Regions from separate parts of the Shewanella sp. UCD-FRSSP16_17 genome, predicted to be linked through region 1. Evidence: predicted binding sites of a transcription regulator. Region 1 holds the regulator's gene; each other region holds the start of a gene.

Evidence for each region. The regulator LexA, encoded in region 1, represses DNA repair genes until DNA is damaged. The targets are predictions, from matches to a motif close to TACTGTATNNNNATACAGTA.
Region 2: a site for LexA is predicted at 4,154-4,173, ahead of dinG (ATP-dependent DNA helicase DinG). Genes of this name have one in related genera too.
Region 3: a site for LexA is predicted at 5,012-5,031, ahead of A9267_RS21085 (DNA topoisomerase III). Genes of this name have one in related genera too.

What each region holds. Positions count from the first base shown of each region.
Region 1 covers NZ_LZFV01000046.1:201,615-212,790, reverse strand. The annotation lists gene A9267_RS18075 (SURF1 family protein) at 11-778, opposite strand; gene A9267_RS18070 (DUF2909 family protein) at 777-1,004, shown strand; gene A9267_RS18065 (cytochrome c oxidase subunit 3) at 1,033-1,908, opposite strand; gene A9267_RS18060 (cytochrome c oxidase assembly protein) at 1,905-2,468, opposite strand; gene ctaD (cytochrome c oxidase subunit I) at 2,470-4,086, opposite strand; gene coxB (cytochrome c oxidase subunit II) at 4,096-5,664, opposite strand; gene A9267_RS18045 (cell division inhibitor SulA) at 6,106-6,612, opposite strand; gene lexA (transcriptional repressor LexA) at 6,609-7,226, opposite strand; gene plsB (glycerol-3-phosphate 1-O-acyltransferase PlsB) at 7,636-10,056, shown strand; gene mtr (tryptophan permease) at 10,068-11,176, shown strand, end outside.
Region 2 covers NZ_LZFV01000001.1:1,128,158-1,139,333, forward strand. The annotation lists gene A9267_RS04760 (porin) at 134-1,321, opposite strand; gene A9267_RS04765 (DNA polymerase II) at 1,545-3,974, opposite strand; gene dinG (ATP-dependent DNA helicase DinG) at 4,224-6,299, shown strand; gene A9267_RS04775 (sulfite exporter TauE/SafE family protein) at 6,308-7,081, shown strand; gene A9267_RS04780 (primosomal replication protein) at 7,078-7,743, shown strand; gene A9267_RS04785 (DUF2057 domain-containing protein) at 7,753-8,484, shown strand; gene A9267_RS04790 (histone deacetylase family protein) at 8,521-9,423, shown strand; gene A9267_RS04795 (late competence development ComFB family protein) at 9,463-9,789, shown strand; RNA gene ffs (signal recognition particle sRNA small type) at 9,889-9,985, opposite strand; gene A9267_RS04805 (OmcA/MtrC family decaheme c-type cytochrome) at 10,700-11,176, shown strand, end outside.
Region 3 covers NZ_LZFV01000050.1:30,204-41,379, forward strand. The annotation lists gene A9267_RS21070 (HlyD family secretion protein) at 199-1,185, opposite strand; gene A9267_RS21075 (hypothetical protein) at 1,191-1,637, opposite strand; gene A9267_RS21080 (prohibitin family protein) at 1,852-2,730, opposite strand; gene A9267_RS21085 (DNA topoisomerase III) at 2,935-4,950, opposite strand; gene A9267_RS21090 (hypothetical protein) at 5,382-5,564, shown strand; gene A9267_RS21095 (hypothetical protein) at 5,760-6,086, opposite strand; gene A9267_RS21100 (VOC family protein) at 6,189-6,593, opposite strand; gene lepB (signal peptidase I) at 6,812-7,501, opposite strand; gene A9267_RS21110 (dienelactone hydrolase family protein) at 7,843-8,733, opposite strand; gene A9267_RS21115 (DUF2164 domain-containing protein) at 8,827-9,072, opposite strand; gene purF (amidophosphoribosyltransferase) at 9,221-10,732, opposite strand; gene A9267_RS21125 (CvpA family protein) at 10,766-11,176, opposite strand, start outside.

The sequences.
Region 1 (11,176 bases):
TTGTTACGACTTATTTTGTTATAGGGTGTGTTGATTTCTTCAACGTTTTAAAACCAATCCATAGCATGAGCCCTAAAAAAACCGCTGCCATGGTGAACCATTGCAATGCATACCCTTGGTGTTTCTGTGCTGATAAGGGAATGGGTGTCCAAGGTTTTGCTAATGTCATTGTTGGAGTCACATCTGGCTGCAATACTGCCGGTGCCAGTTCGTGGCCTACTTTCTCTGCTAAGGCCACAAGGTTTAAATTTTGAAACCGAATCACTTCATGGTTATTCATTGAAAATGTTTCGGCATATAGCGCTTCGCTTAATGGGTTTGTTTGTTTTTGATAGACCCGCCCTGTTAACTCATATGGCTGATTAGGCATGGGAGTCAGTGCTGGCAGAATACGTCTGTCTTTATTGGCGCCAACAAACCCTAGTTCAACCATTAACCAAGGTTGTGACTCAGACACCTTGACCAATTGATATGCGAGATAACCCACTTGACCGTTATGAACTTGATTATCAAGTAATAAAATTTGTTCGCTGACTGCGATGGTATCGACAGTTAATCGGTAACCTGTCACAGGGTCATTGTTAGCTAAATTAAGTAAACTTTGGTAATCCAATGCGCTGGCGGCTTGTCGTTCAGCTAGCGTGGTTTGCCATGCTTGTTTGTACTGGGCTCTATCGAGTTGCCATAAACCTAACTTGACCAAAATAGAAAACACACTCACAGTAACAAGCAGCAATAACCCAGTAGATAGTCGCCAGACTCGCAAAGGAGAGCCCATGGCAGCGTTAGATACCTTAGTGATTTTCAAGCTTGTATTAGTACTACTGCTTGTATTCATATTATTTAATTTAGCTAGAGCCTTGTTTATTATGGTTAAAGCTGAAAACAAACAGCCAATGAGTCAATATTTGGGGCGACGCGTTATCTTTTCAGCTGTGGTGATGTTGTTATTGTTGTTGGCCCTAGGATTAGGCTGGGTAACACCTAACCCTAGGCCGTATTAGCTCGCCTCTGTAGAGGTGAGCCATACTCTTAAATGACGTAGACAAAAATAAATAAGCATAACCAGACTACGTCGACAAAATGCCAGTACCAACTACCAGACTGGAAGGCAAAATGACTTTCAGGGGTAAAGTGGCCTTTGAGCACCCTAAAGAACAGAATAATCAAGAACACAGTCCCCAATGTGACGTGCATACCGTGAAAACCCGTCAGTAAGAAGAAAGTGTTGCCGTAGATCCCTGATGATAGTGTCAGTCCCATTTCTTGATAGGCATGAATATATTCTTCAACTTGTAAAAATAAGAAGCCAATACCCAATAAGATGGTTAGTCCTAACCAGACTTTTAATGCCCCACGCTTAGACTTTTCAAGAGACACATGGGCAAAGTGTAAAGTGACTGACGATGCGAGTAATATCAGGGTGTTGTATAGGGGTAACCCTGTCCAAGGCATCGCTTCAGTCGTGGTGCCATCAGGTGTTTTAGTGAGTGGCCACATGGCTTCAAAAGTCGGCCAAAGCACTTCATGGGTCATGGCATTGTTTGAGGCACCACCTAACCACGGAATAGCGACCATTCGTGCGTAAAAAAGTGCGCCAAAGAAGGCGCCGAAGAACATAATTTCAGAGAAAATAAACCAGCTCATTCCTTGTCTAAAAGAACGATCCATTTGCGCTGAATATAAGCCAGACATTGATTCATCAATGACGTTTTTAAACCAACCAAACAGCATAAAAATGATGACTGCGATACCAGCCACGAGAATATAGCCGCCCGATGTTTCTTCGGTGGCGAGTTGTTGTACGTACGAACCTGCGCCAAAAGCAATCAGGAATAACCCAATAGCGCCAATGATGGGCCAGGCACTTTGCGCTGGCACGTAATAAGTTTCATGTTTTGTTGTCATCTTGCTGCTCCTTGCTCTATGGCCGCAGTTTGTTTGTCTGTGATGTCATAGAGGGTATAAGAGAGAGTCAAAGTTTTAATGGAATCGGGTAAGTCAGGATCCACATAAAAGATTAATGGCAGTTCAGCATCAGCCTTTGCAGCTAGGGGCTGTTGATTAAAACAGAAGCATTCCGTTTTATTGAAATATGCAGCGCCTTGGCCAGGCGATACCGAGGGTATCGCTTGGCCTACAAGAGGTTTAGCAGAAAGGTTTTTTGCTAAAAATGCAGTGCGAGTTAGCTCACCTGGATGAACCTGTATTCGGTTCACTTTGGGGCCAAACTCCCATGGCATACTGCCTTGCACTTGGGCGATAAATTCAATAGTAATGGTGCGTTCTTTATCAACGACCACCGCTTCATAACGACTTGCTGTACCTTGAGGCTTTCCGTTAATGCCTAAGGTCTCGCAAAGCACGTCATAAAGCGGTACCAGCGCAAAACCAAAGCCGAACATACCTATTGATCCTAATACCAGACCTATAAGTAAGTTACGGTTTGATTTTGTTGGCTGGCTCATATCACTTCACCTCTGGTGGTGTGGTGAATGAGTGGTAAGGTGCTGGGCTGGCAATGGTCCACTCCAGTCCTTCAGCGCCTTCCCAAGGTTTATCAGCCGCTTTCTCGCCACCTTTGACACATTTAATCACTACGGCTAAGAAAATTAGTTGTGATAAGCCAAATGCGAATCCGCCGATTGAGACAATTTGATTAATATCAGCAAATTGAATGGCGTAATCTGGAATTCGGCGAGGCATGCCTGCTAATCCTAAAAAGTGCATCGGGAAAAACAGCACATTGACTGAAATCACGCTACACCAGAAATGCCAGCGCCCTAGGGTTTCGCTATACATATGGCCAGTCCATTTTGGTAACCAATAATAGGCAGCAGCCATAATAGAGAACACCGCTCCAGTCACCAGTACATAGTGGAAATGCGCCACCACGAAGTAAGTATCATGGTATTGGAAATCAGCAGGTGTTATCGCCAGCATCAATCCTGAAAAACCACCAATGGTAAAGAGAATAATAAAGGCAATCGCAAATAACATAGGGGTTTCGAACGTGATTGAACCACGCCACATCGTTGCTACCCAGTTAAATACTTTTACCCCTGTCGGCACCGCAATTAACATGGTGCAGTACATGAAAAACAGTTCAGCAAATACTGGCATCCCTGTGGTAAACATGTGATGCGCCCAAACCAAGAAGGATAAAATCGCAATACTGGACGTGGCGTAAACCATCGAAGCGTAGCCAAACAACTTTTTACGACTAAAGGTGGGAATAATGGCCGAGATAATCCCGAACGATGGCAAAATCATGATGTAGACTTCAGGGTGACCGAAGAACCAGAAAATATGCTGGAACATGACGGGATCACCGCCACCTGCGGCATCAAAGAAACTGGTACCAAAGTATTTATCGGTTAATACCATGGTAACCGCACCTGCAAGTACGGGCATCACCGCAATCAGCAAGAATGCAGTAATGAGCCATGTCCATACAAATAATGGCAACTTCATCCAAGTCATGCCTGGTGCACGCATATTAACAATGGTCACGACCACGTTAATTGCGCCCATAATCGAACTGATCCCCATGATATGCACCGAGAAAACAAATAGTGCAGTGCTATCAGGGCTATAGGTTGTTGATAGCGGTGCATAGAAAGTCCAGCCAAAGTTAGGGCCGCCGCCTTCCATAAACAACGAACTCAACAGAATCGCGAAGGCAAATGGTAAGATCCAAAAGCTCCAGTTATTCATTCGAGGCAGTGCCATATCAGGTGCTCCAATCATCATTGGGATCAGCCAGTTGGCTAACCCTGTGAAGGCGGGCATGACGGCACCAAATACCATAATAAGACCGTGTACTGTGGTCATTTGGTTAAAGAAGTTAGGGTCAACTAACTGTAAGCCTGGCTGAAATAGCTCTGCGCGAATGACCATTGCCATCGCACCACCAGTGAGGAACATAATAAAACTGAACCATAAATACATAGAACCAATGTCTTTATGGTTAGTGGTTAATATCCAGCGCATGATGCCTTTTGGCGCGCCATGATGGTGATCATCATGGCCGTCATGAGAATGTTCATCATGAGCTGGGGTAGTATCTTGTGTAATTGTGCTCATCTGTATCCCTTACTTTCCATGACCAACAACATCGGTGGCTTGAACAGCATCACCAGTATTATTTCCCCAAGCATTTCGCTCATACGTCACAACAGCTGCGAGTTGCTGCGGTGAGAGTATGGAGCTAAATCCTTGCATTGCTGTACCAGGTTGGCCATTGATAACCACTTCAAGGTGTCCTTCAACAGGCCCCATGACTAACGGACTGCCCACTAACGCAGGGAATGCGCCAGGTAAACCTGTACCAGCGGCTTGGTGACATGCAGCACAGCTGCTGAGGTAAACTTGCTCACCCATTGCCATCAGCTCATCCATAGATAAGTCATCCATAACAACGTCAGGTGTTGCTTCTTCAACGACGTCAGCAACCACTTGTTCTACCTCAGGTTGTGTCGCTGGTAACTCAGCAGGCAAAGTGACAGGCGTTGGCTTATCACTTGCTGAACTTGCATCGCTAGGTGCCCCACCAGAGTTCACATCTGCAGCTTGAACCACATCACCAGAATCATTACCCCAAGCGTTTCGCTCGTAGGTCACAACAGCTGCAATTTCTGTTGCAGTAAGCTGTTTCGCGAAGGCTTGCATGGCAGTACCAGGCTGGCCGTTGACGACAATATCAATGTGGCCAGCAACTGACCCTTTAATGATTGGGCTGCCGATAAGAGACGGGAATACACCAGGTAGTCCTGCACCATTTGGTTGGTGACAAGCGGCACATCGGCCCATGTAAACTTGTTCACCTTGAGCCATCAACTCATCAAAGGTCAGGGTTTGCGACAGTGACGCTTCGGCCGCGGCTTTTGCATCAGCAGTGAGTTGTTTTTGATCTTTCAGCCATTGCTCAAAGTCTGCTTCAGAAACGGCTTCAACTACCACCGGCATGAATCCGTGGTCTTTACCACATAACTCAGCACATTGGCCTCGGTAGGTACCAACCTTATCAATCTTGGTCCAAGCTTCATTAATAAAACCTGGGTTAGCATCTTTTTTCACCGCAAATGCAGGAACCCACCAAGAGTGAATCACATCATCTGAAGTCATTAAAAAGCGTACTTTACGATTGATTGGCAGAACGAGGGGCTTATCGACTTCAAGTAGGTAAGTTTCAGTTTTCGTTTCTGTCCCAGTAATTTGATCGGCAGGGGTGGAAAGTAAACTGTAAAACTCGACGTCTTCATTAAAATAGCTGTAATGCCATTTCCATTGAGAGCCGGTTACTTTAATAGTTAACTCCGCATCACTTGGGTCTTCCATAGCAATGAGGGTTTTTGTGGCAGGAATTGCCATACCAATGAGGATAAGAAACGGCACGACAGTCCATGCTATTTCCACTTTGGTACTATCATGGAAATCAGCAGGTACTGCACCCTTTGATTTTCTATGATAAATCATGGAGTAAATCATGATTCCAAATACCACAACACCAATAGCACAACAGATATAAAGAATGATCATATGGAGGTCGTAAACCTTACCACTGATCTCTGTTACCCCTTGGGTCATGTTAAGCGGCATATCAGCCGCTGCAAGTGGCACTGCAAAAAACAGCACCATTAATCCATACAACAATCGCTTCACAAGACTACTCCTCTGCCAATTGCGATTTGCAATAACAACAAGGAAAAGTCACACAGTAATACTCTGCTCTATGCAAACTTTTCTATTCCCGAAAAAGTTTGATCACTTCAAAGTACACGGTGGCAGTGAGTATTAATACTCGATTATTCTATTGGGTTTTGGTGGCCACACTTGTACCTAATACTGAACTTTTCAATTCTTAAATTGACGCTTTTTTATTCAAGGCTTTCTATACCGCATGGTACCAGCACAATCTTTACAGCGTTTTATCACTTATGTTCATTTTTACCACTAAGAGAGGTCAATAAATGTTACCCCCTTGTTAACTACATTACTTGGAGATTAAATATTGATCAAGATCACTTTATCATCTAATTTGCTGAAAAAAGGCGCAAAAAAAAGCCCGTCACCGAAATGAAGGGCTTTTTTAGCAAATAGACTTTAGTGAAATGCAGATAAATTCAATTGGGTTGCAGTCACAGGATTACTGGCGTTTAATTGGTCATCACGTAAGTGAGTATTTACATCTTCGATAATGACACCTTGTGCTAAGGCGCTTTTAGCGACTAATTGAATGCGACGATTATCACGAGCATCTAATGGGGTTGTCCATGTAATCACTGCGCTGGATGTACCACTTGTGAGTGCTTTTTCCATTGCCCACAGTGTTTCGACTTCATCTTTAGTGTGAACCAGTAATACACGGTCCATTCTGACATTGGCGTTCGCTAGAATTTGTTTGTAACCAATGTGAGGCGGATTAATCAGTACAATCCATCGCCCTTGTTGACTTAATACGGCTAACTGGCCGCATAGCTGAGTTAATTCAGTTAACCCTTGGTTAGCTGTTTGTTTGGTTTCGATACCTTGCTTTACTGGCGCAGCTGCTGATGCCATGTCCATCCATAAACCTGGGTGACGTGGTGCATTACCTATTAATGTGTTCATAACCAACCTCCATTACGGATAACGCCAACAGCGAGCCCTTCAATCGTAAGGCTTTGGCATGTTAAATCGACTTTTATCGGCGAGTACTGCTCGTTTTCTGCATGCAGATAAACAACGTTGCCTTTCTTTTCAAAACGCTTCACGGTGACATCATCATCAACACGGGCAACAACGACTTGACCATTTTTAGCTTGCTGCATTTTGTGAACCGCTAATAAGTCGCCTTCAATAATGCCAATATCCTTCATACTGTCGCCACGAACACGTAGTAAGAAATTAGCATTGGGTTTAAACATTTCAGGATCAACTTGAAAGTATTGTTCAACATGTTCTAGCGCCAAAATTGGTTCACCAGCCGCAACCTGACCAATCAGTGGTAAGCCTTCTTCAACTTCCTCTTCTTCTTGGACCATACGGATACCGCGAGAGGTACCTGGAATAATTTCAATGCAACCTTTTTTAGCGAGTGCTTTTAAATGTTCTTCTGCAGCATTAGCACTTTTAAAGCCTAATCTAGTGGCAATTTCTGCACGAGTTGGTGGCATACCTGTCTCGGCAATATTGCATTTAATTAATTCTAGAATTTCAGCTTGTCGTGGCGTTAAAGGTCTCATGTTGATTCCTGTTTTTTTATACAGTGACTGTCATTATATACAGTATCTTTGGTCGCGCAAGTATTAACCAACATTTTTTGCTGATAAAGCAATAGATATGAATTTTTATCGAAGTTTCTAGTTGTTTAAAGTTAATTAAATCAGTAGTTTATTGTTTTTGCGGGGCGTCGGTAAATTAGTGTGTTTTATTATTGATGACTCAAGTGAATAAGCCAAAAAGTACTGGATACCGTCTATTTATACAGTACTGTACCTAAATGTTTTGCTACTTACTAAGTGATTGATACTTGATGTTAGAACCAACAAAACTTGCTACTTAAATGTTAACTAGATTTACCGAGGTTAGTGTAACTGAATGATATTCTGGTATCCTATGCGCAATAAATCGTTGTTGATAATGCGAAGACCCATGCTAAAACCAGATTCTATCATTGCTAAATCATTACGTTGGATTCAGAAATTAATGGTACACAGTGTTGTTGTGCCTGAAGATCCGTTCGCTGACCTTAACTTAGATCCTGACAAGCCAGTGGTCTATGTGATGAAAACGGAGTCGCTGAGTGATATTGCTGCCTTACATGAAATGACAGCTAAATATAACTTGCCAAGTCCGTATGAACGGTTAGATGTTGATGGTTTCAATACCCCTAGAATTGTGTGTGTGGAAGGGCGTAAACCCTTGTTTGGTAAGCGCCATAGTAGCGATAAATTTGTAGCAAACTTTACTAAGTTGCTCGAATTACACCAAAAGAACAAAGAACTCGACATCCAGCTTGTGCCTGTAAGCCTATATTGGGGGCGTATCCCAGGTAAAGAAGATGACACCATGACCGCTGCGGTTTTTGAGCGTGAAAACCCAACATGGTTACGTAAATGGTTAATGATTCTATTTTTAGGTCGCCATAACTTCATTCAATTTTCTAATGCCATGTCGCTGCGTTATATGGCTGATGAACACGGCACAGATGTCAGTATTGCGCATAAGCTTATCCGTGTGGCTCGTGTGCATTTTCGCCGACAACGTAAGGTGATGACGGGGCCTCAGCTTCCTAATCGTCAAGCGATGTTCAATTCGCTGTTAAAGTCAGAATCCATCAAGCGTGCCATTCAAGAAGAAGCCGTTAACAAAAAAATTCCCGAAGAAAAGGCACGTGAAAAAGCCATTGAGTACCTTGATGAAATCGCGGCAGACTATTCGGATAACTTGATTCGTATTGCTGAGCGTTTCTTAACTTGGCTTTGGAACAAGTTATACAGTGGTATTAGCATCAAGAGTGCGGAGCAAGTTCGTAAACTGCATCATGATGGTCATGAAATCGTTTATGTGCCGTGTCATCGAAGCCATATGGATTACTTGTTACTGTCATATATTCTTTATTATCAAGGCATGGTTCCACCGCATATTGCGGCAGGGATTAATCTTAACTTTTGGCCGGCAGGTCCAATGTTCCGCCGTGGTGGTGCCTTCTTTATCCGTCGTAGTTTTAACGGTAATAAGCTTTATACCGCAGTATTCAGAGAGTATTTAGATCAACTATTTGCTAAAGGCTATTCAGTTGAGTATTTCACTGAGGGTGGTCGTTCACGTACTGGCCGTCTACTTGCTCCTAAAACAGGCATGCTAGCGATGACGGTAAACAGCGTATTGCGGGGTATCGAGCGTCCTGTGACCTTAGTGCCAGTGTATCTTGGCTACGATCATGTCATGGAAGTGTCGACTTATCATAAAGAATTAAGTGGTAAGAAAAAGCAAAAAGAATCTGTATGGCAAGTGTTTGGTGCATTGCGTAAGTTGGGTAACTTTGGACAAGGTTACGTTAACTTTGGTGAGCCAATTAACGTACAGCAGTTCTTAAATCAGCAGTCGCCAGATTGGCGTGAAGAAGTGGCTAAAGATCCCGAGCAAAAACCAACATGGTTAACGCCTGCGGTTAATCAATTAGCCAATAAAGTGATGACAAACATTAACAGTGCAGCAGCTGCGAGCTCTGTTACGTTAACCAGTATGGTGTTATTAGCCGCTGAACAAAATGCATTAGAGCGCACAGAGCTGGAACGTCAGCTAGATTTATATCTTAAATTGATGAAAGAAGTACCTTACACTGATTACACCTCAGTTGCTCAAGGCAGTGCTAGTGAATTAGTTGATCAATGTCTATCACTGAAAAAGTTTACTTCGCACACTGATCAAATTGGTGAAATTATTGCGATTGAAGAGTCTTCAGCAATTGCGATGAGCTACTACCGTAATAACATCATCCATTTAATGGCAGTTCCTTCGTTAATTGCGAGTTGCTTGGTGCAATACGAAGAGTTTAATCGTCAAAAAATTCATGAAATCGTTAATGACTTCTATCCGCTACTCAAGGCTGAGTTGTTTATGGGGATTGAAGACTTACCCGCTTACATTGATAGCGTATTAAACTTATTTGTTGAGCAACAGCTTATTTCGGGTACAGACGAGTTTGAACTCAATCAAAGTAATATTACCCAGTTAATGTTATTGTCTGAAACTGTCAGTGAGACATTACAACGTTACGCGATTATCTTTAATTTATTGGCTTATAAACCGGATATTGAACGTTCAGATCTAGAAAGCGCGAGCCACTTATTAGCTCAGCGTTTAGGTGCTTTACACGGAATTACTGCGCCAGAGTTTTATGATAAAAAACTCTACAATAATTTGAGTGTAAAATTAAAAGAATTAGGGCACTTGTCGGGTAATGACAATCAGTTTGCTGTCATCCGAATTCGCGACCATGCCAATGGTATGTTGCGTTTATCTGTTCGTAAAACCATAGTAGATAGCGTCACTATGGAACATGGGTAACCACTAACTTTATGAGTTCAACACAATCACAACCGCACAATAAATCATTATTAGGCGGTGCTATGATTATTGCCGGTACCACAGTCGGTGCCGGTATGTTTTCCCTTCCTGTTGTCAGTGCTGGTATGTGGTTTGGCTATTCCATTGCCATGCTAATCGGTATTTGGTTTTGTATGTTGGTGTCAGGCTTAATGCTACTTGAAACCAACTTGCATTTTAAACCTGGCGACAGTTTCGACACGTTAACCAAAGTGACATTAGGCCAATTCTGGCGGATAGTTAATGGGCTTTCCATTACCTTCGTATTATATATTCTGACTTACGCTTATATCAGTGGTGGTGGCTCTATTGTGAACCACACCTTGTCAGGTATGGGCATTCATTTACCACAAAGTATTGCAGGCTTAGTGTTTGCCCTTGTGCTTGCTGCGATTGTGATGATTAGCACTAAAGTGGTCGACCGTATTACGACAGTAATGCTTGGCGGGATGATCATTACTTTCTTTTTAGCCGTCGGTAATTTGCTGATTGATGTGGAAACCGTGAACTTGTTAGTCCCTGACGGACAGGCGAGTTTTGCTCCATATATTTTAGCTGCCATTCCTTTTGGTCTGACAAGCTTTGGTTATCACGGCAATGTGCCAAGCTTAGTTAAGTATTATGGCAAGCAGCCTAATGTGATTATCAAGGCGATTTGTATCGGTACCTTTATCGCGTTAGTGATTTACACGTGCTGGTTAATTGCCACCATGGGCAATATTCCTCGTAGTCATTTTAGCGATATTATCGCTCAAGGTGGGAATATGGGCGTATTGGTTGCGGCATTGTCAGATGTGATGTCCAGTGCTTGGCTAAATACCATGTTAACTTTGTTTGCTAATTTGGCCGTTGCGTCATCTTTCTTAGGGGTGACCTTAGGCTTGTTTGATTATTTAGCTGACTTATTTGATTTTGATGAATCAGCTAATGGCCGAATCAAGACCGCTGCTGTGACCTTTATACCGCCAACCATCTTAGGCTTATTATTCCCAGATGGTTTTTTAATCGCTATTGGTTTTGCCGCTCTTGCCGCGACAATTTGGGCTGCTATTGTGCCAGCGATGATGGCGTATAAGTCACG
Region 2 (11,176 bases), on a different contig from region 1:
AAACAGCTTCATTTCATTGCAAATGGTGAAATACATACTTATTGGTACAAAGTTTTAACATTTAACTTCATCTTTTTTATTCTAAACAAAAAAAAAGCACCCTTTCGGGTGCTTTTTATCAGTGATTAAACTACTAAAGCGTATATCTGATACCGAAACCGATACCATCATCATCTGATAATTTCATAGCAGCTTCTTCACTACCACTGAAGTCACTACTATCAATACGACCTTCAATATAAATTACAGTGTTGGCATCCCAGATGTAATGCAAACCAGCAACCGTGAATTGACGTTTGAAAGTATCACCGTTGTATTCCGCTTTATATTCGTCACCAGCATCTAAGATGTTGTATGAAAGAAATGCACGGATGTTGTTATCAAAGCGGTATGATACTAACGTCTCAACACCATATGCTTCAGAAATTAAGCGACCTAAATTGTCAGTATCGTGGAATTCTTGTTTACTGTAGTTTGCAGCAGCATATAAGCCTTCAGCATCCCAGCCACCGCCATATGTCAAACCAAAGCCATAAATGATGTCAGTTTCTTCGATTTTTTCGTTTTCGATAGTTTCACCTTTGAACTCACCAACGTTCACACCGGCAGTCACAACAAAATTATCGGTAGCTTGGTAAGTAAGGGCTAAGCCATAAGTGTTGTTATATTCGATTGTCGCAACAGTTTGTTGAGCACTGATCAACGGAGCCACAGGCTCGTCACCAATACTTCCATCTGATAATACGTCAAACTCATCTTGTTTTAACTGAGCTTGAACTGCAAAGCTGAAGTCACCAAATGCATTACGGTATTGAACCGTTTTATCACCACGACCAGTACCGTTTACAGAACCATCACCTTTGTTATATGTGTAAGTACCAGAAGCATCACCATCCCAAACAAAACCGTAGTTAGTGTTATAAACGACGTCGTACCAAGCACCCCATTGCTTACCAATCGTCAGCGTACCGTATGTATCATGGTTTACACCTACATAGCCTAAACGGTTCGATAAGAAGTCACCATTCTCATAAGAAAGTTGGTCATTGTTATAAATAATTTCACTGTCACCAAATGGATTTACGCCCCACTCTAGTTTAGCAAACGCATTCCAACCATCGCCCATTTGGCGATCAAAACCAAAGTTAATGCGTGATGCACCATTGACTACTTCTGTAGTGTCTTGACCGTGATAAACACGTGCATCAATGAAGCCACCAATTTCTACTGAGTTCTTGTCATCTTTATAGATTTCAATTGCTGAAGCTGTTGGTACGAACATCACTGCTGCTAGTGTCGAAGCGATTAAAGTCTTTTTCATCGAGCTAAACCTTCCCATTTTAAATTCATCATTGTTGCTGGTAACAGTCCATTTTGTTTGTATTATCCTTTCAACAAAGGCTAGCATGCTGAAATATCACGAAACAAAGAAATGAGCGCAATTTCCGTATGAATATACTAAATACACACATCAAACAGTACAATCAACTACCAAACTATTCAAAAATAGTAACGAATAACCACAAACGCAATATCAAATAACACTAAATTAACATTATCTGATGACTACTAAGACTATCAAACCCTTCCCCTAATAAGGCTAAAACTGGCTCTGCTATCGGCTTTATCTGTTTTTCGATGTAATAGTCATAATCTATTGACTCATTTACAGCAGTAATAGGCTGAGCTCCATTCAATGTCATTCGGTACTCAATTAATGCTCCTCTTCTACCTTTATTCTTATCACCTGTGATCTGGCAAAGCCTAATGGCAGCTTTAACGTGTGGTGAGGATTTAGCGGTATATTCTTCTACATGACGTTTCAATCGTTTTCTAAATATCAACTCATTATCGAATTGCCCCAAAGCCAATTGCTCAAGTTGCTCGTATAGATAAGATTTAACGTCACCATTAGAAAACAATAAAAAATACAAATGGTATTGGATCCTTCTCGCTAACGGGCTCCAATCGCTTCTTACTTGCTCCATTCCTTTGAATGTAAGAGAGAGTTGCCCTTCGGCATCCTTTGATGCGCCGACGTAACGCTTTTTACTGCCAGCTTCTGACCCTCTTAAGGTCGGCATAACAAACTGACTAAAATGACTTTCGAATTCTAGCTCCAAATGACTAGTTAAAGCGTATTCATCCAGACAACGCTGTTGCCACTTAACTGTCATATCATGTGCTAGTTGCTCTCCTAGTTTGTTGATATCTTTTACTTGATGCTTTTCACCCAACCACACAAATGTTGAGTCTGTATCACCATAAATAACCTTATAACCCAATTCTTCAATCCAAACTTTCGTTTGTTTCATAATTTGATGGCCACGCATTGTGATAGAACTTGCCAGTTTAGCGTCATGAAAAACGCACCCTTTTGAGCCTAAAACGCCATATAAAGAGTTCATGATAATTTTAATTGCTTGAGAAAGAGGTTTATCATTATCTTGTTTTGCTTTTTCTCTTTGCAGAGAAAGACTAGCAATAAGACCAGGTAAAATTGCATTATGACGATTAAACTTAGCTTCCAAAAAGCCGTCAACATCATCTTCTAAAGGGTTAAATTTTGCTTCAACAAGACTTTTAGGGTCAATTAAGAAGGTACGTATTATTGAAGGGTACAAACTTTTAAAATCGAGGACTAATACATCTTTATAAAAGCCTGGAATGGAGTCCATAACATAGCCACCTGGAGATTCTAAACCATTGCTGGCTGCTCTCGCTGGTGCAACAAATCCACTTCTATGAAGATGCGGTAAGTACAAGTTATTAAATGCAGCGACCGAGGCACCTACTCGCCCAAACTCAAGACCCGTTAATTTTGCTCTTTCTAATGCAAAAGCCAGTAATTGAGTCTTTTTAAAGATATCCCACACTAACCTACAATCAGTTAAGTTATAAAAAGCTAATGCTTGTTTGTTGTGCTCAAAAAGGTGACATATTTCTTGCCCACGATTTTCAACATGATCAATGGCTTTGCCTTCGTTTAATAAGTGCTGAGAAACATGCTCTAGTGAATAACGCTCGAATTGATAAAAAGCCGCTTTTATCCAATCAATACCATCAAGTACAACCCGTCCAGGCAGCGATAGTGTCTCAGGACGATACTTATCTTCCACCTTCCAAGTCAGCGCTTGTTCATCGCGACCGATTAATAATGCTATTTGATGTATTTGACAACGCTTATACAGTAGCGCCAAATCAAAGGTCACCACCGCCCAGCCAATAATGACATCAGGGTCATACTCTTTGAACCAAGTTATCAGAGCTTTAATTAATGAGACTTCATCACTCACCCAGAGAATGTCATCATCGCTTAATTTGTCGCTATCAAACTTTTTGTTATCTATTGATTCAGACTCTCCTACCATGATGACTTTCTGATAAAGGTCGGTTTGCTCATCTAGCGCTGAATGTGAACCATATAAACCAACAGAATACAGTTCACCAGTTGGGCTGCATTCAAAATCTAAAGACACCATTGAGACAGGCACATTAACTTCTGTTCTTCTGGCTTTGCTTGCTAAGTAAGTGTGAGTCCTTGGATGGTTATCAGTGTTATACGGCAGCTGTGATAAAGGAGCACTAATGGCAAATTCAGCTTGTAATGCTATAAATCTTTCTATTAAAAAACGTTGTTCAGGTCTAATATCTGCTTCATAAATTTCAATACCAGCGTCATTAGCAATGCGCAGCACCTGTTTTAACATCGTTGTTGATTTTACATAAACACAAGAAACATCTTCGTAATTAAAACTTTTTAGGCTTACCGGCTCAATTCTTATACCAGTACTAAAATGACTTAAAATGAACTCAGAATCTATCTGCTTACAAAAGCAAATAACATCAGACTGCTCCACCTCAATGATTGCTGGACCATCAGCTGTTTTTATAAAATACTGCAATAGTAATCGGCCATGTCGATAAATGGCGTGTCGGGTGAGTACGAGCCCTTTTAGGGTGTTTTTTTGCAATTGAGTGTCCATGGATTAACAAGATTACTTTACATATTGAGTGTGATTAACTGAATAAGGTCATAGCCATAGATATTCATAACATCTAAGATCGAGCCCTTCATTATCCGATTTGAATCCTGTCGCTAAAAGTCTTCGCTTAGCTTTTAGCTAGATTATATATTTCGAACAACTAAAATCACTGTTATTATGTACAGCATATAACAGCTAATACAGAATTAGTAAGTAAAGATTGCTAATGGACCCTACATGCTAACGGATCATATCAAAACCCAGATCCGCACTATCTATAAAGATATTGCGACTGCGATGCCAAATTTTCGTTCTCGCAGAGAGCAAAACTTTATGGTGGCAGAAATATCAAAAACCCTAGCTGGTGACTATGATAAACAACGACGCATTATGGTTTGTGAAGCAGGAACCGGTATTGGTAAATCCCTTTCTTATATTCTCGGTACGATTCCATTAGCTTTGGCAAGTAAGAAAAAGGTCTGTATCGCGACAGCAACAGTAGCCTTGCAGGAGCAGTTATTGCATAAGGATTTACCTTTCTTTTTGCAACAATCTGGCGTTGATTTTAAATTCGGTTTAGTTAAAGGCCGCCAGCGTTACGTATGTTTAGCTAAACTCGCTGCCATGATAGGTCCTGAAGACACATCTCAGATGGCAATGTGGCAAACTAAACCAGATCAAAGTCAAATAAATCTCCTCAAAGCCCTACATCAAGATTTTAACGACAATAAGTGGAACGGCGAGATTGATACATTAAAAAAGCCTATTCCTGACTTTTTATGGCAGCAAATTTGCTGTGATAAGCACAGTTGTCATCGCCAAATGTCGAGCCATCATCACTGCCCTTTTCATAAAGCTCGTGAAGATGTCGAGACCTGGGATGTACTTATTGTTAATCACAGTTTGCTGTTTGCCGATCTAGAGTTAGGCGGTGGCGTGATTTTGCCAGAACCTGAAGACATGTTTTATGTCATCGATGAGGCTCATCACTTGCCGACGGTAGCAAGAGATTTTTCAAGTGCTCAAGCAACATTGAGGGGGGCAAGTGATTGGCTTGAAAAAGCGTCAAAGACCTGCTCCAAACTTCAAAATCAACTTAAAACCACACATATTATTGCCCCTGTGCAAGCAATGCTCGATCACATTGACGATTTAGTGACTCAGCTTAATCAAGTTGCCCATTTTTGCGACACACAGCCTAAACTTTTTGCCAACCCAGAAACGCGTTTACGATTCGAAAATGGCAAGCTTCCAGAGTCTTTACTAATACAAGCAGAAAACTTAGCAACTACATCAAATCTTGCAGTAAAACAATTTACCAAGATCCAAAGTGTACTGAATGAAGCTATCAAAGATGGTGAACTACCAAAGCATCAATCAGAAGCTGCTTTATCAGAGGCCGGCTTTATACTGCAAAGATTAGAAAACCTCGCAAAACTCTGGAAAATGCTAGCAAAAGAGGATTCCAAAAAAGGGGCGCCAATGGCTCGCTGGGCAGAACTCATTACCGGTAAGCAACAAGATTACCTATTTTGTGCCTCTCCAATTGAGGTCGGTTTTATGCTTGAGCATATGCTCTGGCAAAAAGCGGCAGGCGTTATATTGTGTAGCGCAACATTAAGAGCCTTAAATAATTTCAATCATTTCGCTCACCAAGTCGGGTTGTCCCTAAATGATGGTAGTCGTTTTTTAGCCTTGTTATCACCCTTTGATTATCAAAATAATGCGACATTGTTTATTCCACAAATGGAAAATGAGCCCACTGAAGATGCTTTTACAGATGAACTAGCAGAACAAGTTATCGCACTCGTAGAAGATGAAATGGCGACATTAGTACTGTTTGCCTCATATTGGCAAATGGAAAAAGTAACAGATAAGGTCAATGGTAAAATAGCCAAAGACCAGCTGTTTGTGCAAGGAACCATGCCAAGGCAACAAATTTTAGAGCAACACAAGCTCCGCTGTGACCAAGGTAAGCCAAGTATTATTTTCGGTACAGGAAGTTTTTCAGAAGGGTTAGATTTACCCGGTGATTACCTTACCAATCTGATTATTACCAAATTACCCTTTGCAGTGCCAACTTCACCAGTTGAACAAGCGCATGCAGAATACATTAAGAGTAAAGGTGGTAATCCATTTTTACAGCTCACCATTCCAGATGCATCACGCAAATTGATTCAAAGTTGTGGTAGATTACTCCGTAAAGAAGATGATTATGGTCGCGTCACCATTTTAGATAGGCGTCTTATTACTAAGCGTTATGGTAAATCATTACTTGATGCCCTTCCGCCATTTCGTAAAGTTATAGAATAGGTATTTATTTGGAATTTCTGTTAGATCCTAGCCATTGGGCGTTTTTGGCTGTTATTGGATTAGTCGCTGGCTTTATTGATGCCGTAGTAGGAGGTGGTGGATTGTTATCAATTCCTGCACTACTGACTATGGGCATTCCGCCTCATTTAGCCTTAGGCACAAATAAGCTGGCAGCATGTTTCGGCTCATTGACCGCTGGATATACTTATTATAAGCAGCAGCTCATCAAACTTAGATTTTGGCGAACCGCCTTTATTACCACTTTTATAGGTGCTGTATTAGGCAGCATTTTAGTTTATTTAATCGACGCCGCTTGGCTCGAAAAAATTCTTCCATTGGTTATCATCAGCATCGCGTTTTATACCTTACTCAGCCCAAAAGCAATGGGAGATAATATCTCTGTTGCGCCCACCCAATCGCCGTGTAAAACGAAACAAGCAGCTCAAGGGACTCTACTAGGTTGCTACGATGGTTTTGCTGGTCCTGGCATTGGTGCCTTTTGGACAGTTAGCAGTATCAGGCTGCACAAGCTACCTTTATTAAACAGTTGCGCCCTTGCTAGGGTCATGACGTTTGTCAGTAATGTCACTGCACTCATTATTTTTGCCCTTTTAGGTGAAGTTGACTGGATACTGGGTCTATGGATGGGAGTGTGTATGATGGCGGGCTCATTCATTGGCGCCAAATCAGCAATACGATTCGGAATTCCCTTTGTCAAACCACTCTTTATTATCGTCGTACTAGCAATTGCAGCTAATCTTGCTTGGACAGCATGGTTATGAGAAATACAAATCAACTAATTCATCAATTAAAGCAGCAGCTCAATACACTTGAACGAGATGCGTTAAATCATGACCAGCAATTGCCTTCACAACAGAAGAAAATGCTGCAAGACATTGAAAGATTTAATTCGCAATTATTTATTCAGCAAGGTGCTCAGCTCACACCCTGTATCCAACAACTTAAAAAAGATATTGTTCAATTAGAAAAGCAACTTTCTCTAAAATTAGACATCAAAATTATCGAGTTAAGTTGCCAAAGAATACAAGACCGCTTTACTGCATTACGTCGAGCTTTAGTGACGACCAATATTAATGTAAAAACAGCTGAACAAAAACGTGCCAACAACCGTGCTAGGTATGCGAAGAAGCAACAGCAGCAACATGCCGACAGTGGATTTGCATGGATAGCTAACAATGTGATGAAAAATAGCCACCAGATTTACCAAGAGCTTAATAAACATTTGAATTGGGCTACAACTTTTGAACAAAAAATTGCAGAAATGGAAACTAAGCTTGCAAACTGTCACAGTGCTGACAAAATCACGATACAAAATGAAATCCTTTCTCTGCACCGCAGATTAGGAAAGTGCCGTCAAGCAATTAGCTATATTGAAGATAGGATTCAAATGTTTGAACGACCGCATCGAAATACAAATCGTTAAGGAGCAACAATGAAATTTACACTGCCGCTGAGTGCGACATTACTGGCTTTTGTCACTTCAACTTCTGTTATTGCAGCAAATCTCTCCATTCCTATGTCTTTTGAATATCTTGCTTTAGACGGCAAAGAAATTGATACCAATATGTTCTCGCATAAAACTAACCTTGAGTTAGATAACGGCCAGCACAAAATTGCAATTCGTTATCATGATATGGTTGATGATGATTTCAGTGATAGCCAAAGTTTTATTAAATCTTCACCATTTATTATCGATATCAAGGTTGATGGCGATTACGAGTATCAGTTAAAGCCTATCGACGGCGACTATGTCAAAAAGCCTAAAGCCTTTGCCAAAGACCCTCAAGTCGTTATTTCTCGAAAAGATAACGGTGCAGTATCGTATACAGTAACTCAAACAGATTATAAAGAGAGTAGTTTTATTTCCAATTTGTTCAACGGTAATCAAGGCGAAGATATTGATACCTTGTCTGCTTCAGCAACGGATAGTAATACAAAATCTTTACCTGTCGCTAAAGTTGCACCTAGTGCGACTGTTGCAGCAACAGCACCTGCTGTAGCGGCTAGTGCAAATGAAGTTAACACGACTAAAACAAGCAGTGCAAAAGTTAACGCCAATAGCCAAACAGGAACACATCCTGAGCAAATGCTTCAATATTGGTGGCTTCAAGCTGATGAAGAAACTCGTAAAGAATTTATGAGCTGGGCGATTAAACAGCTATAATTTTTCTTCATCCCCACCGCGCTTTCGGTTTTACATTTGGGCATACCACTTGTTTATCACACCAGCTACTCTAAGCTGGTGTTACCGAGTGCGCACCGTTTTCCAACCACGAAATATCAATTATTGCAGCAATATTTAATTTCAAGCGGTATAGCCAATACAAAAGACTTTCACTCTCCTACTAAAATTTGCATAGACCAACTAAAACAAGTTCATGATCCCGATTATGTAGATGGCTTTTTAGCTAACACACTCGATACAAAACAAATGAGGCGGATTGGTTTCCCTTGGAGTGAATCATTAGTAGACAGAACCTTACATGCAGTTAATGGCACTGTACTTTGCGCGAAATTGGCAATCGAAAATGGCGTCGCTTTACACTTAAGTGGTGGTTACCATCATGCCCACCAAGATTTCGGTAGTGGCTTCTGTATTTTCAACGATTTGATATTAGCCGCATCGACTATGATCAATTCAGGTAAAGCCAGTAAAGTGTTAATCATTGACTGTGATGTACACCAAGGAGACGGCACTGCCACATTAGCCAGTAATAATACTAATATTGTTACTTGCTCATTTCATTGCCTTAAAAACTTCCCTGCGCGAAAAGCAAAATCAGATCACGATGTTGAATTTCACAAATATACCAGTGATGATCAATTTATCGAGACAATAACAGAAGTTGTTCCCTACCTTATTAATATCCATCAACCAGATTTAATCCTTTATGATGCAGGCGTAGATATCCACATTAACGATGATCTAGGCTATCTCAACATTTCAACCGCTGGAATTTTAGCTAGAGATACAATAATTTTATCTACAGCAAAAAAGGCTCAAATCCCAATCGCGGCAGTTATCGGTGGTGGTTATAGCCGCGATGAAACTGAATTAACCCAACGCCATAGCCAACTTTTTATTGCAGCCAACTCAATCTAGTTGCAAACTGATATAAAAGTAGCGCCATCGGAGTAAATTATGCAGGTTGATATTCGCAATTATTATGAAGTCTTATTAATGGAAATATTAAGAGATGAAGGGTTAATGGAGGAACTGCCAGAAGAATACCTTGCCGACTTATGCTGCGTGACGTTAAATCAGTTGCCTGTTCGCTATATCAGACATCTAGTCGATACGTATTTTTTTGAAGATTATAATGAACTTCAAAATATGAAAAAAGAAATACAGGCCGCATTAGAGAAGTCTAGAGAATTTTTAAAATCGAACTTAAAAAGACGTTTAGCCGAAGAAGAGGCTGAAGCAAAAGCTAAAGTTGCAGCCTTACCAAGCCTAGAAAACACATAATTGATGTTAATAAATACAAATATTAAAAACCGATTACAAACTGACTAGTAAAAGATAAAACGTAATAAAGAAAGATAATAAAGAGAGGATTTGGAGGTTCCCCTAGAGCCACACCTCGGCACATGAGTCACCTGCTGCGGTTGCTCCCTTCCGGGCCTGGCCGAGTTCACAAGTTATCATTGCGAGGGGACCCTAAGGTCACCATAGATTTCACATTAAACGCTTCTTTTAATGTGAACGGCAGGATTATCCCCTAAGCCCCTGCCATGATCAAGCGAAATTATGGCTCATTTGATATGAACATGACTGTTTGCACAATCATTGCCCAATTTGCACATAATTTATCACAACTAAGGTAAATGCATGTTTATGCAATAACTTTAAATTTCAATACTAAATTCATTTCAAAAGTCTATTGATTTGGCCGCTCATTATTAATCGCGCAACAAATACGAGATCTACATCACAATTTCCTTAAAAAGCTTGTAGTTGACCATTAAAATCAGCCAAAAATCACCTGATTATGCATACATTTTTTAACTAAAAGACCTATTATTAGTAATGGCAATTTTAGATGTAAGTAATGTATGTGATGGTACATTGAATAATGGATTTATTCGTTATGCTTACTGAAATTGAATATTCCTAACAGCTTAATAAAACACTGAAAAACTACAATATTGCAACGGATGAGCAATAACACTCCCGCCGGCATAACATTTTCAATATGCCAACTTGCAAATTGCAGATTTCAAAATACCTCTTTAGGCATACTAAGATCTTAATCACAGTGATTATAGAACTAAGTGAATAAAATAAAGAGGCTTATTAAAAGCTTGGATAATATCCATACACTTGATTTTATGATGAAGAATCAAGTACGAATAAAAATCTCTTGCAGGGAACAATGATGAAAAAATTCAATTTCAATACTACTGCTAAAGCGGTATTTAGTGCTGGCTTAATAGCCTTCGCTTTATCCGGTTGTGGCAGTGACGGTACCGACGGTAGTGATGGTGAAGACGGTGTTGTAGGCAAACCAGTTGGTTCTGTTTCAGCGTTAACGAGTACAATTACCACAGCAAGCGTTGATGAAAATCAATTTCTAACTGTTGATTTTAAATTAGCTGATGCAAACGGTGTTGCTCTTACAGGCCTAACACTTGCTGATATCGCCACGATATCTTTCGGACGAGTTGGTTCTGCAAATGAACCAGGTGAAGACGAAATTGTTAATCCAAGTGTCGATAGACAAATTTGGTTAAGTTACTTCAATAAAGACAAAGGCGATGGTTACTTCACAGGCTCTAGCTACTTTGACGGTAGTAAAAGTGAATGTGAAGATTGCTTCGTTGACAATAAAGATGGTAGCTATTCAATTACAATT
Region 3 (11,176 bases), on a different contig from region 1:
TGATGACTAAAATGCGCCAAAATAACTCTTCATGGCTTTTAGTCTTAATGATGACTAAAATGCGCCAAAATAACTCTTCATGGCTTTCAGTCTTAATGATGATTAGAATGCGCCAAAATAACTCTTCATGGCTTTTAGTCTTAATGATGACTAAAATGCGCCAAAGTAACTCTTCATAGTTTTCAGTTTTAATGATGACTAGAATGCGCCAAAATAACTCTTCATGGCTTTTAGTCTTAAGGTTGCTGCGCCTAACATGTCAATCGGTCCAAGTAACGAAAAAGGTTTCTCAGTTGATATCCAAGCTGACCCTCGGGCGCCTATTGGAATTTCAATGCCCTCTGGATCAGTAAACTCAATTAGCACTGTGCGGCCAATATTTTTAGCGTTACTCACTAACTGCTGTGCTACGCCTTGCTCTTGGCTACTATGACTGCCTCGTGCTTCACCTGTTGCCAATGACACAGAATGGACTCGTCCTCTAAAAATATGGCCTGGATACGCATCGACATAAAACTCAGTAAACTGACCTTGTTTGACTCTGCTCCATAGCTGATCTGGAATACGCATTTCTAAAATTTTTGTTTCAGTATTCCACAGTTGGATGTTACCAACCCTTGACCCTGCAGCGGTATCAAGGCGGGTGACGGCACCATCAAATGGAGCTCTAATTTCAAGTTGGCTTGCTTCGAATTCCACTTGTTGTTTTTGAGCAACTAAAGACTCTCGATCAAATTTCAATGCATTCAGTCTTGACTGATACTGGTCAATATCGCGCTTAGCAACCACGTTTTCAACTTGCGTTAATCTAGCTAAATCTTGCTCAGTTTGGCTGATTTCAGTATTTAAACTGTTAATTTCAGCCTCTATTTTGCGCAAGTTATTCGTTTCTTCATTGTTGACCAATGTATAAAGCAACTGACCTTTTTTAACCTTCTGATTATGCTGCACATAATATTGGTCAATCGACTCTGTAATTGGGCTTAACACTGCCGTTTGCGCCCGAACAACCGATGAGTCAGTTAAGTCTACTGGTGAATAAAAGCGATGCGCAAAAAACACAGCAAGGTTAATAAGCACACCTACCACCACCATTGAAATGTAGTTAGCTGTGGTTTTTTTCACTAAACCGGTTTTTAATAAAATCCAGCAAATTAAAATGTATGGGTAAAGTAATTCTTTCATTATGCTTATCTCGCTTTTATTACTGCAGAAATTTTCTTCCAATCTGTCACCACGATAAGGATGGCCGCTATCCATAACTCGTTATAAAAAAAGCCGATCGTACATAGCCAGAACACTAACTTGGCTTGCCCTGTATGCGCCGCATATTTTTTAGGCAGTGAGTGCAATTTCCAATACCCCCAAATCGCTAAGCAAATTGTCACTATTAACATCATTGTTAATGCGCCAATAAAGACTTCAGTGTCTAAGAACTTGTCTTTAAGTGCTGATGTTGTTGTCCAGTAGTCAGCTGGAATATCTTGATGATGGACAGTAAAGCCACTGGCCAAAAATACCGAACCAAGCGCCACTGTGATTAATGCCAATAAGATAAAAAACTTAGCTTTATGACGAGCAAAAAAGCCGTTAGCTGACTGAGTGCTAGGATGCGTTGTAGTAACTGTATCTGTCATAACCTGCCTTAACGTAATGAGAATGAATCATCGGGTATGGCAGAAATTATAGGGAGTGCACGCGCGCTAAACTTACCATTGTGCGCCACGTTTTTTTACTTGATAAAATCGGTCGCAATACATTGGAGCAAAAAAAGCGCAATAGTAAGACTATTGCGCTTATCGATTGTAGCTATTGGCTACTGGCTACTGGCTATTCAGGGCTGAACTGGATTTAATGACTTTTAGTCTCACGAATATCCATAATAGGCATAACCCCCTCACCCATCATGGTGCTAGGCAACTTACCATCCCACGCTTGGGCTTCTGTTAACTTCACAATTAGTGGATTGTTTTTAAGAGCTTTCGCCTTTGCTTCAATGGCTTGTGCTTCTGCCTTACCTCTTAACAGAATTGATTGCGCCTCAGCTTCGGCTATTTTTAAAATACCTTTTGCTTTAGCATCTGCGGTATTCACCGCACGTAATGCTTCTAGACGCTGTCTTTCAAGCTTGTGCTCTTCAGCTGCTGCTAAGTTCTTCTCAGTTTGTTTAATCTCAATCGAGTTAATGTATTTTTGCGGAAGAATAATATTCTCGATTTGAATGTTATCTACAACCACTGGGAAGTTTGCCATTTCTTCTGATAAACGACGCTCAATCCCTTGTATTGCACTGGCCCTATCTTGAATTAACTGCTCAGCTTCAAACTGTGGGATCGTATCTTTGGTCGCAGAACGAAAACGAGGATCTAAAATACGCTGTTCAAATTGACTTAAGCCGCCATAACTTTTAAACAAATCTAAAGCGGCTTCTTTGTTGACAGTCCAGTTAACCGATACTTCGATGGTTACAGGCATTTGCTCTTTAGTGCTTGAAGCCATTTTTTCAGCATTTTTACGGGTTCTAACTTCAATGACTTCGACAGTTTCAATAAATGGGATTTTAAAATGTAATCCAGGGTTTTGTTGATCCATTGCTTCGCCAAAGCGTTTAACAACCCCTACATGCCCCTCGATAACGATGTAGTAAGAGTTAAAAACTGCAATGATTAATAATAATAAAGGCAAGGCTTTAAATAACGAACCTGTGCTAAAAACATCCTTGATATTCATAAACTTCCTTTTGATTTAATGATGTAGTTAAATTAAAGGCGCTAGATTACCTAAAACAAACAAAATCGCAACATCAAATCAAAAAGAACCTTGTAAAGCTTGTATTCGCACGCGCGTTACTCAGTAACAGTAACGCTATTCGAGCAACACTAAGCTAATCAATAGCCATACCTTTATATTGCTTGGCTTACTCCATAAAACCAATTAACTCGTTGCCTTCTTTGATGGCCTTTTCTTAGAGGCCGATTTTGCACCCGTTGTGGACTTGCGTTTATAACCCGTTTTTGCGCCGCTTCGGCGTTTTTTGTAACCTGGACCTGTCACACCCGCTAAGGCATTAGGTAACTGATTAGCAGCTTGAGTAACCAACTCATTGAGCTGGGTAATTAAAGGAGACATAAACGCATCGTAACGTAATTGCTTTTGGCTAATGGCATCTAAACTACTTTCCCACAATGCGGTCATATCAGGTGTGGTCGCACTTTCTGGTAGTGAATGAACGAGTCCGACTCCGACTTGGGTTGCCACAATTGACTTCCCTTGACGCTGTAAATAACCTCGTTTAAATAATAATTCAATAATGCCTGCACGAGTCGCTTCAGTGCCTAGTCCATCGGTATCTTTAAGGATTTTTTTTACTTCGCTATTGCTCACAAAACGATTAATCCCTGTCATGGCGCCAAGTAATGTCGCATCAGTAAAATGCTTCGGTGGCTGGGTGGTTTTCTCAAGCAGTTCACCACGAGCGCAATGTAATTGCTGACCATTTACGAGCGGAGGTAAGGTGCTGAGTTCCTCTTCATCTTTATGCCCACTTGGGCCATTTGTATCACTCATGCTTGTTTTGCTCGATTGGCTTGAAGCAAATAGTTGTTTCCACCCCATTGCAGTTTCTTGTTTCGCTTTAGTGGTAAAGAGTCCTCCAGCAATGGTCACTTCCACTTGGGTTTCATCATAAAGATAAGCTGGATAAAACTGGGCTAAATATTGCCTCGCAATGTGCGAGTACAATTTCGCTTCTTTGCTCGATAAAGAGGTTAAATTAGCCATTTTTTCAGTGGGAATGATGGCATGGTGAGCGTCGACTTTTTTATCATCCCAAGCTTTAGATTTAAGCTTAGCGTTTGGCGAATCAATTTTTGCAGTTAACGTCGCGTCATTACTGACAATTGCTTTTATCACCTGCGGTGCGAGGCCGTGTTGTTCAGCAGGTAAATAACGACTATCTGAGCGCGGATAAGTAATCAGTTTATGGCGCTCGTATAAGCTTTGACAAGTATCTAAGACGTCTTTTGCGCTCATACCGAAACGTTTAGCTGCATCAATTTGCAGTGACGATAAGCTATAGGGCAAAGGTGGATTTTGGCGTTTACTTTTTGCTTCAAGCTTAGTTACTTGTGCAGGCTGATCAGTAATTCGACCAACAACATTTTCAGCTAAGCCCTTTGCTAACACGCGACCTTCTTCATCCATATATGGCTGGCACGCTTCACTTGGCTTCCATTTAGCGGAGAATGATTCATTTTTGTCAGTTAATAAATGCGCAAGTACTTCATAAAAAGGTTTAGGGACAAAATTGGCTATTTCCTCATCACGCCTCACGACCAAACCTAAAACCGGTGTTTGTACTCGGCCAACCGACAATACCCCCTGATAACCCACTTTTTTGCCTTGAATGGTATAGGCTCGGGTCATATTCATGCCATATAGCCAATCAGCACGGCTGCGAGCTAATGCTGATGTTGAAAGCGGAACGAACTCTTTATTGCTGCGCATTTGTCCTAGTGCTCTTTTGACAGCACTTGGGTTTAAATCACTAATAAGTAGACGCTGGGTTTGGGCAAGTTTGTCGGCTTTTACACCCGCATGTGCTATCACTTCATCAACCAGCAATTGCCCTTCTCTATCTGGATCGCCCGCATTAACAAGACTTGAGGCTTGTTTTATCAATTTTTTAAGGGTGGATAACTGCGAACGCGTTTTAGATTTAGGCTTAAGCTTCCAACTGTCAGGCACAATTGGTAAATRTGCCAATTGCCAGGACTTGTAGGCTGGATCGTAAGCGTCTGGCTCAGCTTGCTCTAGCAAGTGCCCGACACACCAAGAAACATAGTTGCCATTAGCATCCATGATATAACCGTCGCCTTTTTTATGGGGCTTTGGCAATACATCGGCAATAGCGCGACCTAAGCTGGGTTTCTCGGCAATATACAGGATCATTCAATTCAAACCGTTTAAATCAGTTAAGCCTTTTAATGCAGGCTTTTTAATATCATGCTGATACTGTATATAATTACAGTGGGCAATTACAGTAATTATTTAAAGTTTTTTTATTTTATCCATAAAAAATTTAGTTTGGTAATCGATGGCAATAAATGACGCCTGCACGACAAAATATTACCTTCAAGCATGTTAACGAACTAGAATTGGCGAGCTTTACTGCTTTTTTTGTAGTTTATTTTCATAACCGAAACATAAAGAATATAAAATCGCTCCAACAGCCATATAATTGACTTTTCATACCGCTAAAAACAAACGTTTCATCTAAATTAAGATAATTAAAGCTGAAATAAAGTTGATCTGGATCATCATTGTTAATGAATTCTTGGGATAGGTTTAGTTATCGCAAATTCTGAGCTCAGGAGCCCGTTATGGAATTGAAACAATGTGAGAAGTGTTACACAGACGTCTGTGTTAACGGGAAATGGTTTCATCATGATCATTTGACTACAAGTGCTTACATGTTAAATGGTGGCTCACCAGAAATGGTTGAACTTGCAAAAATGCCAACTACTGAAACTGAGTTAATCGATATGCTGACCAGCACTTTCTAAGTAAAGCTTGCTGATTTTATACAGCTAAAAGTGGCAACAAAGCCCTATGAATTTTGATAAAAGAGCAGTGCTAACACTGCTTTTTTTATGGCTGCTATTTAAGCTCATAACCAGAGTGTATTTTGGCTTTAGTGCTATTTTAAATGATAAATTAAGTGCTATGTCGTAAAGAACGATGTGCAGACGATTTATCCCCTAATCTGCATTGTCTGCTAGTTGCTTCGCTTTCATAGTACGTAGCACTAAAATAACGATAGCAGTGACTGCTGGACTCAATATTGTCAGTGCAGTTTTGGTTGACCATACCGTTATCAGAGCATCGAGATCGTTATGGGATGTGTAATAATCAACAGGGTAATAGAAAATCAACAACCACAATGGTATTGAGCTTAAGACAGTATGAAGCATGTACTTGCTGTCAACCTCTCGCTGCTTAGCTTTTTTATTGCACAGATGAATAACACCAATGGTGATAACAGAGAAAACCACTGCCACACCCCATAAAAGAAAAGCAATCACCATTCCCATTCATTACCTCAATAAACGATTAATTAAACTTCATTACTGCATTTAACGCAGCTTAAAATACGACTGTTATCGCTTTATTAAACAGGCTTATTCAACTTACGAATTCAACTCAAGTAAGTCCCATTTATTGCCGTATAAATCTTGAAACACCACGACTGTGCCATAGTCTTCTACCCTAGGTTCTTCATTGAATACCACTTCATTGGCCTGCATTAACTTATAGTCACGCCAAAAGTCGTTAGTTTGAAGAAACAAGAATACCCGACCTCCAGTTTGATTACCCACCGACTGTTTTTGAGTTTCATTGCTAGCTTGGGCTAATAGCAACTTGGTGCCATTGCCATTTGGCGGTGACACTAACACCCAACGTTTTCCGCCACCTAAATCGGTATCTTCGACTAAGGTAAATTGTAGTTTTTGGGTGTAAAAGGCAATAGCGTCATCATAATCGTCAACGACTAAAGCAATCATTCCGATTTGCTGTTGAGTAACAGTCGACATGCAATATCCTTTTAATTGAATACGAAATTAGCACTAAGATTGTAAGGGTTTAATTAGAAAAAAATCAGATTTATTTTATTGATATAAAACAAGTTAAACTTTTAAAGGTAGGATTAAATTCAGCGAGAAGTAAAAATAAGCCACTCATTAAGGTGTGGCTTATTTCGAATTAATTGGTCAGCAAAGAGTAAAGTGCTTTAGTGACAATTTAGCCTCTTTTAGCCACTGACAAGGGAATGGAAAAATCTATCATGCCTAGGTAAATAATAATTATCATAATTAAAAGACATCACAACACGCTTTGTGCGTCCGATGATTTCATTGCGAGGCACAAACCCAATCACACGTGAATCAGCACTGTTATCCCGATTATCACCCAATACAAGATAATACCCGGTTGGCACAGTAACCTCGTTAAACTTTGAGCGTATTGAGCCCATTTTATTCACTCTTATTGAATGCGCCACGCCGAGTAAATCTTCAATCTTATCCTGCGTATCATCTTGATAACTTTTACCTTGATTACGATTACTCTTATAACTAAGATCATGATAATTAATGTTTTGATGGTTAATCACTAGTTTATTGTTGTATAACGCTACGGTGTCGCCAGGTACGCCAACGACACGCTTTACCAGTCTATTTCCAGCAGCTTCGGAGTCAAAAATAATGATATCTCCGCGAGCTGGATCGCCTGTTTTATATAAAGAAACATGAGTAAAAGGAATGCGAACATCGTACGCCATTTTGTTTGCAAGAATTCTGTCACCAATTAATATGCTTGGCTTCATTGAGCTTGTAGGCACGGTATACCAATCAGCAACTGCGCTTCTGAATACACTCATTAACGCAATAAAAATCAGCAGTGATTTATACTCTTTTAGCAACTTTGTGAGTTTATTTATCATCATAATCCCTTATGTTTAGCCATGAACCTAGTGCTAACGCTAAGCTTGCGGCTTTACGCTTACCGTTTTATGTAATGCACTTTCTGTAATGAACCTTACGTAATAATTTGAGCACTTGATTAAAGCAATTATAAGGCCACTATTATTTACAATAAAATCAGTATCTTAATATTTTTAGGCTTAACTGAAATGAGTAATATCACCACCTTTTAGTCTTTTAACCTAAACAAGTGATACGTCGTCATATGAAAATGAGTTAAACAAACCACTCGTTCAAAATTTTCGCATTAAAAAAGGAAGCCGAAGCTTCCTGTTATTGTGGCACCATCAATGACGAGTCGTTAACTTAATTTCTCTGTAAAAAAGCTAATGGTACGATCCCATGCCAGTTTAGCGTTGGCTTCATCATAGCGACCTGTCGAATCGTTATGAAAACCATGCTTGGCGCCTTTATACATATGCATTTGATAAGGCACTTTATAACGCTTTAAATCAGCTTCGTAGTCAGGCCATGATTTATTAACCCGTTCATCTTCTTCACCAAGTTGTACCATTAATGACGCTTTAATATTTTCTCGAAGCTCTTTCTTAGCGGGTGTCCCGTAAAAAGGCACCCCTGCGGTAAGCAAGTCAGATTCGACTGCTGCAAGATAATTGACGATATAGCCGCCGAAACAAAAACCTACCGCGCCTAGTTTTCCATTACTGTTTTCATGGGATTTTAAGAACTTGGCTGCGGCAATAAAGTCCTGCTGAATTTTATCGCGATCCATTGATCGTTGCATCGCACGGCCTTCGTCATCATTACCAGGATAGCCACCAAGTGGATACAGCGCATCAGGTGCGAATGCAATAAAACCTGCCTTAGCTAGGCGGCGAGCGACATCTTTAACATAAGGATTTAAGCCACGATTTTCGTGAATCACTAATACAACAGGTAATGGACCTGTTTTATTCGCAGGTACCACAAAATACCCTTGACCTTTACCGTGCCCCTGTGGCGAGTCAAACGTCTCATAAGTCGCTTTAATATCTGCATCATTAAATGATACTTGCTCAGCAAGAGCATAATTAGGTAAAAGCGCAGATGTCAAAACACTCATGGAGTATCCCACAGCGACTAAAGTACCCAGCTTCTTCATGAAGGTTCGACGGTCCATACCGCCGTGGGCATATTCATCATACCAATCAAACGCTTCTTGCGGGATATCATCTCTTTTGGGTTGAGACATTGTTTTTCCTCCATCAAAATAATGATACACAGATCACGATTTATCTAACCTAGTGGAGCGAAGGAAAAAAGTAAATAGCGATTCCCATTTCAGTTAGTTGACGTCTTTTTCAATACCATAAATGTCTTCATCAATTGTTTCTATACGAGCCTCAAAAATAGCTCTTGCATCGTGCAATCCTTGGTTGTAAAAATGCGCGCCAATATTTTTGCCTAAAAAATCTAACAAGAACTCTGCTTCAAATTGACCTAAGTCTTGGTCTAGCTCATCTTCAAAATAACGTTGAAGCTTATTCACCATCACTTCTCTTTGTTCTGCTGTCAGTTCAATTTTAGACATTAAGCCCTTCTCCTAAACCACAATATTGTGGGGGTAACGATGTAAAAACAGGTTGTATTTAATCTTATATCATAAATGTTTGATTGAGTTTCAGATACAAAAAAGCCAGCTTTCGCTGGCTTTTCAAATGCAATGACGTCACGTCAAATTAAGGATGACAAACGTTGTGCATCTCTAAGTTAGTACCAATGTCTTTGCTATTTGCTTTAGCATCGTCATTACGTAACTGTGTTAGGTGATCTAAGTAAGCTTGGTCAACATCGTTCGTGATGTATTGACCATCAAATACTGAGGTTTCAAAACGTTTAATTTCTGGGTTTTCCATGCCGACTGCATCAACTAAGTCAGTTAAGTCTTGGAAGATAATACCGTCAGCACCAATGATTTTAGCAATTTCATCAGCATCACGGCCATGAGCAATAAGCTCATTAGTGGTTGGCATATCAATACCATAAACGTTAGGAAAACGGATTTCAGGAGCAGCAGAAGCAAAGTAAACTTTCTTTGCGCCAGCTTCACGAGCCATTTCAATAATTTGCTCAGAAGTGGTACCACGTACAATAGAGTCATCCACTAACAATACGTTTTTGCCTTTAAACTCAGTGTTAATAGCATTGAGTTTACGACGAACAGACTTCTTACGCTCTTGCTGACCTGGCATGATGAACGTACGGCCAATATAACGGTTTTTAACGAAACCTTGACGGTAAGGAAGATCCATACAACGTGCTATTTCTAACGCGATATCACATGAGGTTTCAGGAATTGGAATAACAACATCAATGTCGTGATCTTCCCATTCTTTTTGAATTTTAGCGCCCAACTTTGCGCCCATATTTACACGGCTGCCGTAAACAGAGATTTTATCCATTGACGAATCAGGACGTGCAAAATAAACAAATTCGAAAATACATGGTGCATAGCTTGGTTCAACTGCACATTGGCGAGTAAATAGCTGGCCATCTAATGAGATATAAATCGCTTCACCTGGCGCAACATCACGCATCACTTCAAAGCCTACGGCATCTAATGCAACGCTTTCAGAAGCGACCATATACTCAGTACCCGTTGGGGTTTCGTGCTTACCAAGCACTAACGGACGGATACCAAACGGGTCACGAAATGCAACTAGGCCCTGACCAATAATCATCGCTGCAACAGCGTAAGCACCACGAGTTTGTGCATGAACTTTAGCCACGGCATCAAACACTTCATCAGCGCTTAACGTTAAGCTTCTTGTTTCTTGTAGTTCGTCAGCTAACAGGTTTAACAACACTTCAGAATCTGATGTGGTGTTAACGTGGCGACGTTTTTTCACTAGGCCTTCAGCCAACTCAACTGTATTGGTTAAGTTACCATTGTGAGCCAATGAAATACCAAACGGTGAGTTAACATAAAACGGCTGTGCTTCTGAAGCACTTGAGCTACCTGCGGTTGGGTAACGCACGTGTCCAATACCGGCTTTACCTTGCAGGCGTTGCATATGTTTTACTTCGAAAACGTCTTTAACTAGTCCATTTGCCTTACGTAAACGAAACGCGTTCTTGTCAACAGTCACAATACCTGCTGCGTCTTGACCACGGTGCTGAAGCACGGTCAATGCATCATAAATGGTTTGATTAACCGATGACTGACCAACTATTCCGACGATACCACACATGGGTAAGCTTCCTCATTGTAAGATGTTTTATATTTATATTTTGGGTACAAAGCTGGAGGTATTTTCCAGATAGTCAAAAAACCACTGAATAACCACACCAAATTGGGGTACAAGTTCTGATTCTTTCCACCAGTCCTGATTTGGCGAACCGGTAAAAGCATCAAGAAAAAATAATATCGCGCTGACAATTAATGCCCCGCGCAGCGCACCAAAACACAAGCCTAAGACTCGGTCGGTGCCTGATAAACCGGTTTTAGAAACCAGTTGACCAAGTAAATAGTTAACTAACGCGCCAATGATCAGTGTGGCGATAAATAAGATGGCAATGGCTACGCCATTTCGCATAGTTTCGTCGCTCATTTGAGTCAAATGAACGGCTAAATCTTGATAAAATTGGCTAGCAATAAAGAAGGCAGCAAACCATACCACTAAAGACATGGCTTC